DNA from 3 places in the Roseovarius sp. YIN77 genome. Region 3 is predicted to be linked to each of the others. Evidence: riboswitches for the same ligand, from Rfam matches in the RefSeq annotation. Region 3 holds a riboswitch; each other region holds the start of a gene.
What was found. A riboswitch is a leader RNA that binds a small molecule or an ion and turns the genes downstream of it on or off. The one in region 3 is predicted to bind cobalamin.

Region 1: linked by a shared signal. The riboswitch ahead of AC2D8P_RS14530 (CbtB domain-containing protein) and the one ahead of cobW (cobalamin biosynthesis protein CobW) in region 3 are both predicted to bind cobalamin.
Region 2: linked by a shared signal. The riboswitch ahead of AC2D8P_RS08870 (hypothetical protein) and the one ahead of cobW (cobalamin biosynthesis protein CobW) in region 3 are both predicted to bind cobalamin.

The regions. Positions count from the first base shown of each region.
Region 1 is NZ_JBXVVI010000021.1:17,805-23,080, forward strand. Features, by position in the region: gene AC2D8P_RS14515 (branched-chain amino acid aminotransferase) at 1-361, opposite strand, end outside; gene AC2D8P_RS14520 (MarR family winged helix-turn-helix transcriptional regulator) at 538-1,038, shown strand; gene AC2D8P_RS14525 (response regulator) at 1,035-1,754, shown strand; cobalamin riboswitch at 1,817-2,013, shown strand; gene AC2D8P_RS14530 (CbtB domain-containing protein) at 2,054-2,224, shown strand; gene AC2D8P_RS14535 (CbtA family protein) at 2,228-2,911, shown strand; gene AC2D8P_RS14540 (hypothetical protein) at 2,970-3,497, shown strand; gene AC2D8P_RS14545 (hypothetical protein) at 3,491-3,808, opposite strand; gene AC2D8P_RS14550 (NADPH-dependent FMN reductase) at 3,965-4,507, shown strand; gene AC2D8P_RS14555 (HTD2 family dehydratase) at 4,504-5,276, shown strand, end outside.
Region 2 is NZ_JBXVVI010000008.1:351-5,626, reverse strand. Features, by position in the region: gene AC2D8P_RS08890 (SDR family oxidoreductase) at 1-827, opposite strand, end outside; gene AC2D8P_RS08885 (SulP family inorganic anion transporter) at 975-2,462, shown strand; gene AC2D8P_RS08880 (RidA family protein) at 2,474-2,818, shown strand; gene AC2D8P_RS08875 (universal stress protein) at 2,844-3,692, shown strand; cobalamin riboswitch at 3,789-3,977, shown strand; gene AC2D8P_RS08870 (hypothetical protein) at 4,065-4,331, shown strand; gene AC2D8P_RS08865 (hypothetical protein) at 4,746-5,276, shown strand, end outside.
Region 3 is NZ_JBXVVI010000005.1:77,132-82,407, reverse strand. Features, by position in the region: gene cobN (cobaltochelatase subunit CobN) at 1-1,053, opposite strand, end outside; gene cobW (cobalamin biosynthesis protein CobW) at 1,076-2,131, opposite strand; cobalamin riboswitch at 2,244-2,451, opposite strand; gene cobO (cob(I)yrinic acid a,c-diamide adenosyltransferase) at 2,488-3,096, shown strand; gene AC2D8P_RS07275 (hypothetical protein) at 3,140-3,505, opposite strand; gene AC2D8P_RS07270 (3-deoxy-D-manno-octulosonic acid transferase) at 3,495-4,784, opposite strand; gene AC2D8P_RS07265 (KpsF/GutQ family sugar-phosphate isomerase) at 4,785-5,276, opposite strand, start outside.

The DNA.
Region 1 (5,276 bases), on a different contig from region 3:
CGATGGCCACGCGAACCGGATTGCGGGCAGAGGCGACACCCATATCTTCACCCGCGCCGCGCCAGGCAACCGCACGTACATAAGCATCGGTAAAGCCGTTGGCAGTCAGGATTTCCTGTTTGGCGGCCTCAAGCTCATCGACGGTGAAAGGGATCTGAAAATCAAGCTGACCGGCAGAGAAATGCAGGCGTTCCGAATGTTCGCGGCTTTTGAAGATCTTGCCATTATAGGCACGCTCTCCCTCAAACACCGAAGACGCATAATGCATTGCGTGGCTCAGGATGTGCACATTGGCATCACGCCAGTCGATCAGCTTGCCATCCATCCAGATTTTGCCATCGCGGTCGTCATAAGAGGCCATCTCTAAATCCCTTTGCAGTGCGCCCCAGCGGGGTGATTTTACGATTGTTGCGCAAATATGTCCGCATCGGACGTAAAATTGCGCGAAAACTGACAGTTGTTACGAATTGATTCTTGGAAAGTCAATAACACTGACATAAAATCGCGCCAGATGACAAAAAAAGTGAGAGGGGCGTTATGTCGGACGGGTCTTCCGGAGGTGAAGGGCTGCTGTATCTAACCGATGAGCAGTTACGCAAGGGGATCGAGGCGATGTTTTTCGCCTATCGTGGGTTCACGGCGGACCCTGACCGTATCCTGGAAAACCATTCCTACGGGCGCGCCCATCACAGGGCCTTGCATTTCATCAACCGACAGCCGGGGACCACGGTGAACAATCTGCTGTCCATTCTGGGCGTGACCAAGCAATCCTTAAACCGGGTGCTGCGGGCGCTGATCGAGGATGGCCTGGTCGAAAGCCGCGTGGGCACTCAGGACAAACGCGAACGTCATCTTCGCCTGACTGAAAAGGGAACCGAATTGGAACGAGAATTGTCAGAAGCGCAACGCAGCCGGATGCGCGCCGCCTATCGTGCCGCTGGCCCCGATGCAGTGCGTGGGTTCAGGCAGGTGTTAGAGGCGATGATGGACCCGGCCTTGCGCCGACACTTCAACACATTGCGGGAGGTGCGATCATGACGGCGGAATTTGACGCGCATCTGATGATTGTCGATGATGATGAACGCATCCGCACGTTGCTGAAACAGTTTCTCGTGCGTCATGGGTTCTGGGTGACGATTGCGCGCGATGCTGCCCATGCCCGGCGTATCCTGTCGGGGCTGGAATTCGATTTGATCGTCATGGATGTGATGATGCCAGGCGAAGATGGTGTGAGCCTGACGGAGGCCTTGCGCGCCGAGGGTGTAGGTACCCCGATTATGTTGCTGACAGCAAAAGGAGAAACCGAAGATCGGATCAGGGGCTTGCAGGCCGGCGCTGATGACTATCTGGCCAAGCCGTTTGAGCCCAAGGAATTGCTGCTGAGGATAAACGCCATTCTCAGGCGGGTGCCACAACCGGCGATCGCAGACCAGGGGCCGAAGATGCTGGTTCTGGGAATAGTGCGCTATGACGTGGAACGGGGTGAGCTGTGGCAAGGGGAGGAACAAATTCGTCTGACCGCAACAGAAGCGCAGTTGATGAAGATATTTTCGGCAAAACCCGGGGAGCCGTTCAGCCGTGGGCAACTGGTTGAGGAACTGGGCCGCAATAGCGGACGGGACGGTGGGCAGGCACAGGAACGGGCGGTGGATGTGCAAATCACCCGTCTGCGCCGCAAGTTGGAAACCGACCCAAAACAGCCGCGATACCTACAGACCGTACGGGGTGCCGGATATATGTTGGCGTCGGATTAATATAAGTCGGAAAATCTATCTACGCTGCCGCGAATCTACTTGACCGGAAACGCTCTGCGGAGGCACAAGGGGGGATGCACGGTTCCTTTGGCGCGATGCGTCAGGGTGAAATGGGAATGGGGTGAGGATATCCAAAGCCCCGGCCGCCCCCGCGACTGTAAGCGGAAAGCGTGCGCCACATGCCACTGGGGCAACCCGGGAAGGCGGCGCAGGCATCTGATCCGCGAGCCAGGAGACCGGCCGAGCATAAAACAGAAAACCCCACCCTGTCGGGTGTGACAGGGAATAGGAGAACGAAAATGGCAACTCTGGTTAAAACCACCGCCTCCGTCCGCAGCTCGGCCTTTGCTGTACTCAGCGCCGCTGTTTTGGGCCTCGGCATCATCACTCTGGCTGGCCACGTACAGGCGGCAACTTTGCATGACGCGGCACATGACATGCGTCACGCAACTGGCTTCCCCTGCCACTAAACCATGTTCCAGAAAATTTTGACCAGCGCGTTGTTCGCTGGGTTTGCAGCAGGGCTGATTGCCGCCGTGCTGCAACTGTCATTCGTGCAACCCGTATTGCTGCATTCAGAGCTGTACGAGGGCGGCGATCTTGTGCATTTCGGCGCCGCGACCGGGGCCAATGCGCATGATTTGTTAGCCGCGCAAGGCGTCAATATCATGCGGGATGGGCTGAGTGTTCTGTTCACGGCCCTGATTTATGTCGGCTATGGTTTGCTCTTGGTGGCCGGTATGTCTTTGGCCGCTGAACGCGGGGCGAAGATCGACGCCCGCACCGGGATGATCTGGGGTGTCGCCGGATGGATCGCGGTACAGCTTGCCCCTGCATTTGGCCTGCCACCGGAACTGCCGGGATCGGCCGCCGCTGATGTTGGTGAGCGTCAGGTTTGGTGGTTCGGCACGGTTACAGCGACGGCTGTCGCATTGTGGCTGATCGCCTTTGGTCGCGGCTGGGCGATGTGGGGTGTGGGTATCATTCTGCTTTTGGCGCCGCATGTGATCGGCGCGCCGCATCCAGATGAATTTGCAGGCCCCGTTCCGCCGGAACTGGCGGGCGAATTTGCCGCCCGCGCGCTTGGCGTTGGTCTTGCTGCCTGGGCGATGCTGGGTACCTTTGCGGGCCATTTCTGGTCACGTGAATCTGCTTAAGCAGCTGATTGGATAGTCGGGCCGCAATAGTGGCCCGACGTATCTGAAAGATATTATCATGCAGAAAACACTTGCGTTTATTGTAATCGCTCTCTTTTTCGGCACCGGTTTCGGGTTTCTGTTGGCTGTGTCCACCGGCGCAACGCTCGACGGCCATGATCATGGTTCGCACGATCATGGGGCAGAGGAAGCCGTTCGTGAGGGTCATGCGGCATCCCATAGTCACGATGCCATGATTGATTTTTCTGCGGATTTGCTCGCTCCAAGTTTGGATATGGTCCTGCATTCCGAACCCGGTGGCTGGAACCTTGAACTTAAGACGCAGAACTTCCGCTTTGCACCGGACAATGTGAACGGCCCTCACGTCGCGGGTGAGGGTCACGCTCATGTCTATGTGGATGGCGTAAAGATTGCGCGCATTTATGGACCTTGGTTCCATATCGGCGCTGTGCCAGAGGATGCCGAAACCCTGACCGTAACGTTAAACAGCAATAATCACAGCCAGCTTGCCGTCGGGGGCGTACCGCTGATCATTTCGTGCGCCTTGCCTGAGTGCCGGGAAACATTCGCCACCGCAGGTCAGTAAACCTGTTTCCGCGCCTCTGGGCAGTTTAAATCCGCCTTGATATGCGCGGCATCCCCGGTCATCGAGGCGATATGGGGCGGGCACCCGGTGGCGTGTTCTATCGCGATTGCGGCCTTTGGAAAGATATGGCGGACGGTTGCAGGAAATTCGAAACTGGTGCGTATGGCTTCGGCCTGAATTCCGCGGCGATAGACCAGAAATCGACTGCCTTCGACCTCCACCTCTTCACCCTCTGACCCGCGCAGGGCAGGGCTCGGACCATTGCAGGCCGTAACAAGAAGGATCGCAAAGATCAGAAACTGGGATCGCATGTCGGCTCTGTTTTAGTCGAGCTTCGGGCAACATGGTTAACAATTGGTTACACATGCTGGGTTGTGCATTGGTTCATCTCAACTGTGCGTGTGTTGGGGTTGCTTCGGCGGGACAATATGGTCAGGGTCCAATCAGTCGCCAAGGCAGGGAAAATAATGACCGTACCAACGTTGTTAACGATATCCGGGTCGCTTCGCACCGGTTCCGTCAATCGGAAACTGGTGGCAGAATCCGCCAGACTGTTCGGGGTGGAGCCGACCGTCGCCGATCTGAATTTGCAACTTTACAATGGAGATGTGGAGGACGCTCAGGGCATACCCAGCGCCGTTCAAACTTTGGCGGATCAGATTGCTGCTGCTGATGCCGTGGCGATTTCGACCCCGGAATACAATCAGGCCATGTCGGGCGTTCTGAAAAACGCTTTGGATTGGGTCAGTCGGACCAAGGGAAAGCCATGGCTGGACAAACCCGTGGCGATCATGTCGGCAGCGGCAGGTCGGGCGGGCGGCGCGCGGGCGCAATATTCCCTGCGCCTTGCATTGACGCCCTTTCAGCCCCGATTGCTGACCGGGCCAGAGGTCATGATTGCCGGTGCTGCGAGAGAGTTCGATGACGATGGTACGCTGACAAATGAGCGCTATCTCACGACCCTTCAGACCTTGATGGACAGGTTGAGAGCGGAGGCAGAGCGGGATTGAGCCAGCAAGGCGATCGCGATTTGGTATTGGGTGCTGTTGGGCGACAGCAAGTGGCAAGCTGCCAGATCGATCCGGCACGCGCCTCAGCACTATCAGCCGCGCTAGGGTTGGCTGATCGGTTTAGTTATGGCGATCCACTGCCCGCCTTCTTTCATCAGATTTATTTCTGGGATGTTCAGCCGCCTACTGAATTGGGGTGGGATGGTCATACGCGGATCGGGAGTTTCGTGCCTGATTTGGGCCTTCACCGGCGTATGTGGGCGGGGGGGCGACTTCAGTTCAACGCACCGATTTTAGCGGGCATTCACGCGGAAAAACGCTCGACCGTTGTCAGGGTGGATCAAAAGAGCGGGCGGACCGGCCCGTTGGCGATGGTCACGATCCGGCATGAGATTTGGCAACAGGATCAGCTATGTACGATCGAAGATCAGGACCTGATCTACCGGGCGGAACATGATCCGGAGGCACCGACCCCGATCGCGCCTAAGGCCCGCAATGATGAGAAAAGCTGTGAAAGAATGCAGTTTTCCACCACGCTTCTGTTCAGATATTCCGCCCTGACCCTAAATGGGCATCGCATCCATTATGATCAGGATTACGCACAGAATGACGAAGGTTACAGCGGCCTGGTGGTTCACGGCCCGATTTTAGCTCAGATGTTGATGTTGAAAGCGGAACGGGAATTGGGGCCGCTGACAACGTTTTCATTTCGATCAACCTCCCCCTTGATGCAAGGCGAAGAGGCAGATTTTTGTCGGGCCGGACAAAA
Region 2 (5,276 bases), on a different contig from region 3:
TCTTTGTAAGTTGGGTACTTCAATACGACCCCCAACTCTCGTTTGATCCTGTCATTTCGCACCCGCTTGGAATCCGCATAAAAGCTCCGCGCCATAGGTGACATCTCTGCTGTCTCAAACGGCTCCTCAGGCGGCAAAGGCAGGCCCAGAAGTTCCGCCGCACAGGCAATCACGTCCTGCGGCGGGGCGGGGTCGTCATCGCAGACATTGTAAATCGCGCCCGGATTGGGCTGGTGGATCGAGGCATGCAAAACCCGCGCGATGTCATCCACATGGGTGCGCGAAAACACTTGATTTTGCTTGATGATCCGCCGGGCCGTGCCGTTGCGCACTTTGGCAAACGGCCCCCGACCCGGCCCATAAATCCCGGCCAGTCGAAAGATATGCAGGGGCAAGCCGCAATCATCAGCCAGTGCCCGCCAGGCCGCCTCAGCCTCGACCCGCATTTTCCCTCGCCGTGTGGATGGCGTCAGGGCAGAGTTTTCATCCACCCATCCACCCTGATGATCGCCATAGACCCCGGTCGTCGACAGATACCCCACCCATTGCAGATCAGGCGCCCGCGCCGCCAACGCGTTGCGCCATTCAGCCAGCACGGGATCACCATCTGTCCCAGGCGCGGCAGAGATCAGAATATGCGTCGCCTGTGCAATCACATCACGCAGATCGTCACCGGGCCAAATCCTTGACTGCACGCCCTGTTGTTCCAACTGCGCGGCCTTATCGGCAGATCGCGTGGTCCCGGTGACCTGCCACCCCTCTGAGAGCAGGAGCAACGTCAAAGCCCGGGCCGAATATCCATGTCCGAATGAAAGTAGATGTGTCATGCCCGGACCATCGCCCGGATCATCCACGCTGACAACTCCAGATTTCGCACGCGCGGCAATCTGCTCTGGTCATTTGACGCCCCCACCGTTATTTGGGCGCAACACGCGAACATATTGAACCGGAGCATACCCTTGCAGACCGATACCATCGCCAGCCTGAAACAGGACTGGTTCGGAAATATTCGTGCAGACCTTTTGGCGGGTCTGGTCGTGGCGCTGGCCCTGATCCCAGAGGCGATCGCCTTTTCGATTATCGCAGGCGTCGATCCAAAAATCGGCCTCTATGCTTCGTTTTCCATTGCCGTGATCACCGCCATCGCGGGCGGACGGCCTGGCATGATTTCAGCCGCCACCGCGGCGACGGCCGTGCTGATGGTCACGCTGGTGCGTGACCACGGGCTGCAATATCTGCTGGCGGCAACGGTTTTGGCAGGTTTGTTGCAAGTCCTGTGTGGATTTCTGCACCTGGGCAGCCTGATGCGCTTTGTCTCGAAATCAGTGATGACCGGGTTTGTAAACGCCCTGGCGATTCTGATCTTTCTGGCGCAATTGCCAGAGCTGGACTGGCGACACGAAGGTGTCGGCATCCTGACCTATCTGATGGTGGCAGGTGGCTTGGCGATTATCTATCTGTTTCCGCTGATCACACGTTCGATCCCGTCCCCGCTTGTGACAATCGTTGTGCTGACCACATTGGCCATTGCCCTGGGGCTGGATGTGCGCACCGTGGGCGATATGGGCGAATTGCCAGATACACTTCCGATTTTCCTGATCCCGGATATTCCGCTGACCTTTGAAACCCTGATGATCATTTTGCCGGTGTCTGCGGCCATTGCGGTGGTGGGCCTGTTGGAAAGCCTGATGACCGCCAGGCTAGTCGATGACCTGACCGATACCAAATCCGACAAGAATCGCGAATGTATTGGCCAGGGCCTGGCCAACACCGCCACCGGTTTCATCGGTGGCATGGCCGGTTGCGCGATGATTGGTCAGTCGATGATCAACGTGAAATCCGGTGGCCGCAGACGCCTGTCATGCTTTGCTGCTGGTGTCTTTTTGTTGTTCCTGATTGTGGTGCTGGGCGATTGGGTCAAACAGATCCCGATGCCCGCACTGGTCGCCATCATGATCATGGTATCCATCGGCACGTTCAGTTGGTCCTCGTTGACGGCAATCCGTCAGCACCCAACGTCGTCATCAGTGGTGATGATCGGTACCGTTCTGACAACGGTTTACACCCACAACCTGGCCTATGGTGTGATTGTCGGCGTGTTGCTCTCTGGTATCTTCTTTGCCTGGAAAATCGCCGCTGTCTTCCGGGTGCAATCCACCCTGTCTGATGACCACAATCACCGCAGCTATGTGGTCGAAGGGCAGCTTTTCTTTGCCACCGCCCCCGACCTTGCTGATGCGTTTGATTTCAACGAGGTATTGGAACGCGTTACCATCGATGTCAGCCGCGCCCATATCTGGGATATCTCGGGCGTGTCCGCCTTGGATGTAGTGGTGCTAAAATTCCGCCGCGAAGGGGCAGAGGTTGATATCATCGGCATGAACGTGGCCAGCGAAACCCTGATGGGTCGATTGTCCGAACGTGACACACCCGGCGCGCTGGAACGCATTTTGGGACATTAAGGAGAATGAAAATGATTGAACGCATGCACACAGGCGAACGCAGCAGCAAAATCGTCAAACATAACGGTGTGGTTTATCTTAGCGGCCAGGTCGGTAGCGGCGAAAGCCTGTCAGAGCAGGCCCATGATTGTCTGGGCCGCGTGGATACAGCCTTGAAGGAGGCCGGCACAGATCGCGAACATATGCTGCAGGCCATCGTCTGGCTGTCGGACATGTCCTATTTTGCCGAGTTCAACGAGATTTGGAATGCTTGGGTGCCCACCGGTCACGCCCCTGCCCGCGCCTGTGGCGAGGCCAAACTGGCCCGTGAAATTCTAAAGGTCGAGGTCATCGTCACCGCGGCCCTGCCTGAATAACCGTAACCATTTCGGAACCTGATCAATGCCTCGTATTCTAGTGCTTCTTGACGGCTCTCATTACGCACCCAGCGTCTGTGATTACACGGCGCTGGTTGCCGCGCAGGATCAGGCAGAAGTCGACCTTCTGCATATTCTGCAAAGAGAGCAAACTGCAGAAAGCGACCTGTCAGGCAATATCGGGCTGGGCGCCCGCAGTAAGCTGTTAGAAGATTTGGCCCGCCTGGATGCAGATCGGGCCACGCTGGCCAAGGCCCATGGTCGTGCCATTCTGGAAGACGCCGAAGAACGTTTGACCAAGGCAGGCGTTCAAAACATATCTTCGCGCCTGCGTCACGGTGTTTTGGTCGAAGAGGTCACCCAAGCTGAACAGGGATGCGATCTGGTCATCATCGGCAAACGCGGAGAATCCGCCGATGTGGAGTCTGTGCGGCTAGGCTCTCATCTGGAACAGGTGATCCGGTCCAGCACGGTTCCGGTGCTGATCGCCCCACGGGTTTTCAATCCGATTTCCCATGCCCTCATCGCGTTTGATGGCGGGCAAACATCGCGCAACGCCGTCGACTTTATCGCCAACACATCGCATGTCGCCCCGGAACGGATCACCCTATTGACCGTTGGCAATGACACGACCGGCGTCCAGCTGGCGCTGAAAGAAGCCGCCCAGCAATTGACCGAGGCAGGGTTTGAGGTGTCCACACGCGTCGCCCCCGGTCGTGCGGATAGCGCAATCGCGCAAACCGTTTCTGATCTACAGATCGATCTGTTGGTCATGGGGGCTTTCAGCCATTCGAGGATTCGCAATCTGTTTATCGGATCGACGACGACAGAAACCATCCGCGCCTGCCATGTGCCGATTCTAATGATCCGCTAGCATCAGATTTCGCACCGTCGCAATACCGACGTAATACCGACGCGTTACAGCACCCTGATTTGTCGCATTTGAACCTTTTGCTTTCGCGATCTTCCGCTAGCCTGTCCTTATCAAGGTGCCGCCAATCTGGCGGAGAATTGGGAAGCCGGTGAAAGACCGGCACTGCCCCCGCAACGGTAAGGATGGGACAGGACAAACACCACTGAGCATATGCTTGGGAAGGTGTCCTGCATCGGCCAAAAGCCCCTTCCAAGTCCGGAAACCAGCCTTGGTAACGTCAACCGCGGGCGGCGGTTCAGGCGGCGGTCTCGGCCCCTTCTGACCTCTGTCCACAAATGAAATCGCCGCGGGGAAGCGGCAAGGACGGAGGCAATGATGACACTTTCTCAAATCATGCAAGGCCTGCATGAATCCAAAACAGACGAAGCCCAAAAACAGGCGCGGACAGCGATGATGATATGGATTCTGGGGCTTCCTGATCCTATCCAAGCCCGCGATGCGGCCGAAGTATTTCTAAGCAAACCCAATCAACCCTCCGCAAGTTCCGCCGCCGCTAAAGAGTTTATAGTTTTACTTAAGAATGTGGCAAAAGGGCCGAAAATGACCCATCCAGCCCGACGAAAACGGCGGGTTCACTAAAGTTTTTCATCCAATGCAAAGGCCTCGGATCTGGGTAGAAGTTTAACAAGTGTGTCGCGATCTAGGCACCGGCATGGATCTGCACTGTCTCACCCCCAGGTTATGGCCTTTGGAGGTATTAATACATTGTGAGAATTTAATATTCGAGCTACTTCCTCTAAGCACAGATGCCTCAACTTCTTTTATTTGTATGATTATTATTAACTTTTCTCTCTGCTCTCTGAACACATCCCTACTTCAGGGTTGCAATAAATGCACAGATAATACGAACTTGTTCTTGCCTAGTAAAAATCAAACAACTAATTGAATCTACTTATAGATGATTTATTAGATTTCCTAGGAAACGCCCCACCTCAAGCCAATATCAGTTTTAGTGTGATACTCTAAGTTTCCCCTTTAAAGAAAGTATAAGTATTGATTGACCACAGCGCATCAATGGTCGTTCGGTGTTGCAAAAGTGAAATTCGCCTATCTCTTGTGATCGCTTTTTTGGGTGTGCTGTTTTACTTTTTTCTTTCTGACCCGCTCTGCATTGCTATAGAGGCCCGTTTTTTGGGGCACAAAGTATATGATTACTACTTATTGTCACTGCTTGACGGGAGGTTTGACGTCCCGATCCGTATAGTTTCTTACGAAGGGCACTATAACCCTTCAGGGAAAGCTTTTGTCTATCACGGCTTGTTTCCAATTCTACCAAGAGCAGTTATGGCGCTCTTTGTCGATCTTGAAACCATCAACAGCAACAGATGGGTCATATTTGGGTTGACCGCATCGGCATCTACAATGTTTCACTACACGATATTTCTATGCCTAAGGCGCGTTGATGTGCCCGCAATGGAAAGACGGCGCTGGATCGCATTGACAGGCGTGATGTGCTGGACCGCCTCTGCGGGTCCGATCGTTGCGTCCAACTCTGCAATTTACAATGAAACCTTTGCATCGGCT
Region 3 (5,276 bases):
CTTATGCGCAAACCGGGAATATTCCAGCGCTGCGTCACGTTTGCCCGGTTCCTTGAACGAGGCCACGCCGCCAAAAATCCGCCCATCCACCTCTGGCAGAACCACATGCATGGCGAGGTCCGCAGGGGATAGCCCGCGCTCCGCCTCATCCCAGGCCTTGCGACGCGACGTTGACAGTGCCAACTGAAAAACCGGCACATTTCCTGCATCCAGCGGCGACTTACCATCCACGCCCTTCCCGGAAAAGGCGGTAGCGTTGACAATGGCCGCTGGCTTCAATTCACAAATTCGATCAGCAATCCAACGCGCCGCATCCGGTACTTTCAACGAAGGCGCGAATAGTCCAATCACATCAAAACCGCGATCCTCCAGCGCCTTGAACGTCTCTTCAATCGGGTCCAGATCAGCGGCGGTCAGATAGGCCCGATAAAAGCTGACAACCACACGCGGTCGGGTCGAGCGTTCGGCAAAGACATCCGGGTTGACTACGCCATCCGCCGGTGTCCACGCCCCGACTTGCGGCACCTGTTTTGATCCCTTGACGGGCCCGGCGTAAAGCCCCGCCGCCAAAGCCATTTGCGCCAGCGCCGCCTGTGCAGCCACTGCCCCGCCGGTATCACACAGATGTGCCAGACGTTTCAGCGTTGACACCGGCAAGGTCGACACATCATCCAACCGCGGATCAGGCCGCCCATCCGCAGGCAAAACCGCCAGCGCGATCCCCTTGGCTTGCGCCAAGGCCCGCACCTGTTGCAAGCCGTAGGACCAATAAGGCACGCCGCCGATCAGCCGGATCAGGATGCCCTTCGCCCCTTCCAGCGTCTGTTCAACATAGGTATCGACAGACAAGGGATGTTTCAGCGCATTCAGGTTTGCAAGCCGTAGGGTGGGCAATTTTCCTTCCGCCCCACCACCGCGATGCCAGCCCGCCGCGAAAGCGCCAAGGTCACTGTCGGAAAAGGACAGCACCACCAGATCCGCCGGGCTCTGGCCCAGATCGGTCGGGGTTTCCGTTTCCTCTAACCCATGGCTTTCGCGAAAGACGACATGCATGGCGCACTACCTTTGTGGTGGCTTACTCGGCGGGTTCCGATACGCCGATCAAAATGTCGCGGATCGCAGCGGTATTGATGTCGTCATGCTCAGCAATCACCACCAGACGGCCCTGACGCGCCTCATCCGGCTTCCACAACCTGTCATACTGATGGCGCACCCGTGCGCCCACGGCCTGCACCAATAGGCGCATCGGTTTACCAGACACGGCAGCATACCCTTTGACACGCAGAATGTTCAGCTCATTGGCCAGACGCTCGATCCGCGCTGCCAACTCCACTGGATCGGTTTGTTCGGGCAGATCAATCACTATACTTTCAAAATCGTCATGATCGTGATCATGGGGCGTGTCGTGATGGGATGGGCGGGCATCCAAATCTTCCTCAGCTGCGGAGCCCAGCCCCAGGATTACACGTGGGTCAATGGCACCCTCAGCAATCTCAATGATCGGCAGCTTGCGCGGGGCTTCAGCCTCGATCACGGCGCGGGCCTTGGCAATACCGTCAGCGCCTGCCAGATCAGTCTTGGTAAGCAGAACGATATCGGCACAGGAAATCTGATCCTCGAACACCTCAGACAGTGGGGTTTCATGATCCAGCGACTCGTCTGCAGCCCGCTGCGCCTCTACCGCGTCCACATTGGGCGCAAAGCGACCGGCGGCCACAGCCTCTGCATCAGCCAGTGCAATCACCCCGTCGACGGTGATGCGCGACCGGATATCCGGCCAGTCAAAGGCCTTCAGCAATGGTTTCGGTAATGCCAGACCAGAGGTCTCGATCAGGATGTGATCCGGGCGCGGCTCCAGCGCCATCAGGCTCTCAATCGTTGGGATGAAGTCATCGGCAACCGTGCAGCAGATGCAACCATTGGCCAGTTCCAGAATGTTTTCCGCCGGGCAGCTCTCATCAGCGCAGCCCTTCAGGATTTCGCCATCAACACCCACATCGCCAAATTCGTTGACCACCACGGCCAACCGCTTGCCTTCGGGATTTTCCAGCAGATGCCGGATCACAGTGGTTTTTCCGGCCCCCAAAAACCCAGTAATTACCGTCACGGGCAGTTTCGACAGATCAGACATATGCGGCCTCCGCGCCATTGATTTGGTCCCGAATCGTCGGGGTCTTGAACGGGGAGTATCGCGGCGGCTGCATCTAGCAGTCTGACCCGATCCCGGCACACCCCGTCCGGTTGCGTCATTTCCGTTGCTGGCAGGTTTCCCGGCTTGCGGATTCAGGGCCTTCTGGCCCAACGGTCCCCCCGCCTTCCCAGCATTTCGCCAGTGGCATCTGAGGGGCCTTCCCGGTCACGGTCGCGGGGGCGGCTGCGCTTTGGGCGATTTCCCTGTCGCATTCCCTTTTCTCCTGCCCTAAGACAGGAACCAACCCAGTCGCTTTGGTCTATCCGGGGGCGACTTGTCAAGCCTTGGAGAGTGATATGACCACAGATGCTGAACGCCACGCCGCCAAGATGGCCAAGATCAAGGCCGCCCGCGACCGTATGATGGAAACCAAAACCGAAGAAAAAGGCCTGATCATCGTCAATACCGGCAAGGGCAAGGGCAAATCATCCGCCGGTTTTGGCATGATTCTGCGCTCAATCGCGCATCAGATGCCCTGCGCTGTGGTGCAATTCATCAAGGGCGCGATGACCACCGGCGAACGCACCCTGATCGAGGAAAACTTTTCAGACATCTGCCAGTTCTACACAATGGGTGAGGGATTTACCTGGGAAACCCAGGACAAGGCCCGCGACATCGCCGCCGCCCAGGCCGCCTGGGCCAAAGCCAAAGACCTGATACTGGATCCCAATGTCCAGATGGTCCTGCTGGACGAGATTAACATCGCCCTGCGCTATGACTATATCGACATTGATGAGGTGGTCGATTTTCTGCTCCACGAAAAACCCCACATGACCCATGTCATCCTGACCGGCCGCAACGCCAAAGACGAACTCTTGGAAGCCGCCGACATGGCCACCGACATGACCCTGCTAAAACACCCGTTCCGCGATGGGGTAAAGGCGCAGAAGGGTGTGGAGTTTTAGCGACTCAGAATTTGCTGCGACCAATTGTAGTCAGCCGTTTCTATCATCGAAAGAAATAGAACCAATTACCTTGGTAGTTTCGATCAACCACCTCTTGGGAGGCTGCATTGAATGTGGCACAATCAGCTTCGGCCTTTGGCAATCCAGACGCAGCCATCAAATTTCTGTCAAAACTTTTGAGCAAATCTCTAAGCAACTCAGCGTCGATTTCATTTTGTACGGCGATCGTAAAGTGAAAGTTTGATGGGATTTCGCTAAACGATGCCAGCCAATGGACTTCAAGAACGTCAAATCCGCTATCTTCCGCCCACTGCCGAATTATACTTTGAGCTCGACCCACCTGTTTAAAGCGCATCGATCTCACAAGCTTCCTCCGTAGCCGTTGAAACACGCTGCCTTCAATTGCCATTGAGATGTCCCTCAATCACCGCCCAGGTCTCATCCAATATGCGACCCTTTTGCGCGACGATTTCTGTGGCACGCCCAGCCACTTGTTGATGCGCCTCAGCCGGTTGTAACACAGCCTCCGCCAACTCCTCAGCTGACTTGACCACCACCGCCGCGCCGGCCTCGTCCAATTCCGCATAAGTCTCGGAAAAATCCACCACCGATGGGCCATGCACCACCGCCGATCCCAGCGCCACGGCCTCAAACGGGTTTTTGCCGCGCAGGGGGGTGCCTTGGACCGTCAGAGAATGGGCAACAAAGGAAACCTGTGCCAATCGGTACCACAAACCCATCTCGCCAAGCGTATCCGCTATGTAGATCTGCGTCGTCGCATCGGGCCCTTCACCTGAACCGCGCCGCGCAACATGTTTGAACCGGGCCTTCGCTGCAACCTCGATCCCGTCTGCATCCACCAGATTGCGCGGGGCGAGGATTAGCAAAGCATTGGGATAGGCGGCCAGCACGTGCGTTTGGGCTGCCAGCACCTGATCTGTTTCACGCTGCTCTGTCGCCGCCGCAAGCCAGACCCGGCGATCCCCGATTGCAGCTTGCAAGTCCACCAATTCCTGCTCACCCACAGGCAGGGGGCGCGCAACACCTTTCAATGCACCGATCACCTGCATCCGATCCTCCGGCACACCGAAGAACCGGAAATGATCTCGGGTACCTTCGTCCTGCAACAGGCAATGGTCAAAGGCCTTCAACACATCCGCATACAGGCCCCGGCTGCGTTTGCGTTTTCCAAAGTTCTTATCCGACATTCGGCTGTTGATCAGCAGAACCGGCAACCCCCGCGCCTTGGCCTGAGTGATCATCACTGGCCAGAAATCAAGTTCGGCAAATACCGCAATCGAAGGCTGCCAATGATCCAGAAAACCACACACCGCGCGGAACGTATCCACCGGCGAAAATTGATGAATGCAACGATCAGGCAGGCCAACCCTTGCCAATGCCTCGGCAGAGGTTTTGGTGCCACTGGACAGAAGGATGTGAACATCAGTGCGTTCCGACAAAATCCGGTCAAACAGGGGCAGCAGTGCCAGACTTTCCCCAACGCTCAGCGCATGAAACCACAAAACCTCGCCATCAGGTCTGGAAACCGACGCCTGACCGAACCGTTCTGGCAGGCGATCCGCAATCTCCTTGCCGCGGCGAGCACGTCTTTGCAACGCCCAACGCCATATGGGCGTCGAGATTCGTGCAAAGGCCAGATAGGACGTCAGGGCAAGAGATCGGACCAATCAGGCCACCCCAAGGTTCAACAGCCGCAGCATGGTCATCAGACCGATAGGTTTGCCATCCTGAACCACAAAGGCCGCTGAAATGCGTTTGGTTTGCATGACGTTCAGGGCCCGTGCGGCCAAACGGTCGGGTTCCAGACAGGTCGGATCAGAGGTCATGATGTCACGTGCAAATGTTTCGTTCATCGCCACATGCATGGAATTTTCCAACTGACTGACTAGATAGCGCCGGATATCGCCATCGGTGATCACGCCGGCCAAGTCGCCATTGCCATCCAAGACCCCTACTATGCCGAAATTGCGCTCTGACTGTTTGGCGACCACATCAATCACTGGGGCATCCAATCCGACCAGCGGCAAAACATCTGCCGGATGCATGATCTCGGCCACCGACGTCAAAGATGCACCCAGTTTGCCCCCCGGATGAAACTGGTGAAAGGACGTTTCGCTAAACCCCTTGAGCTGCAGCAAAGTCACCGCAATCGCATCGCC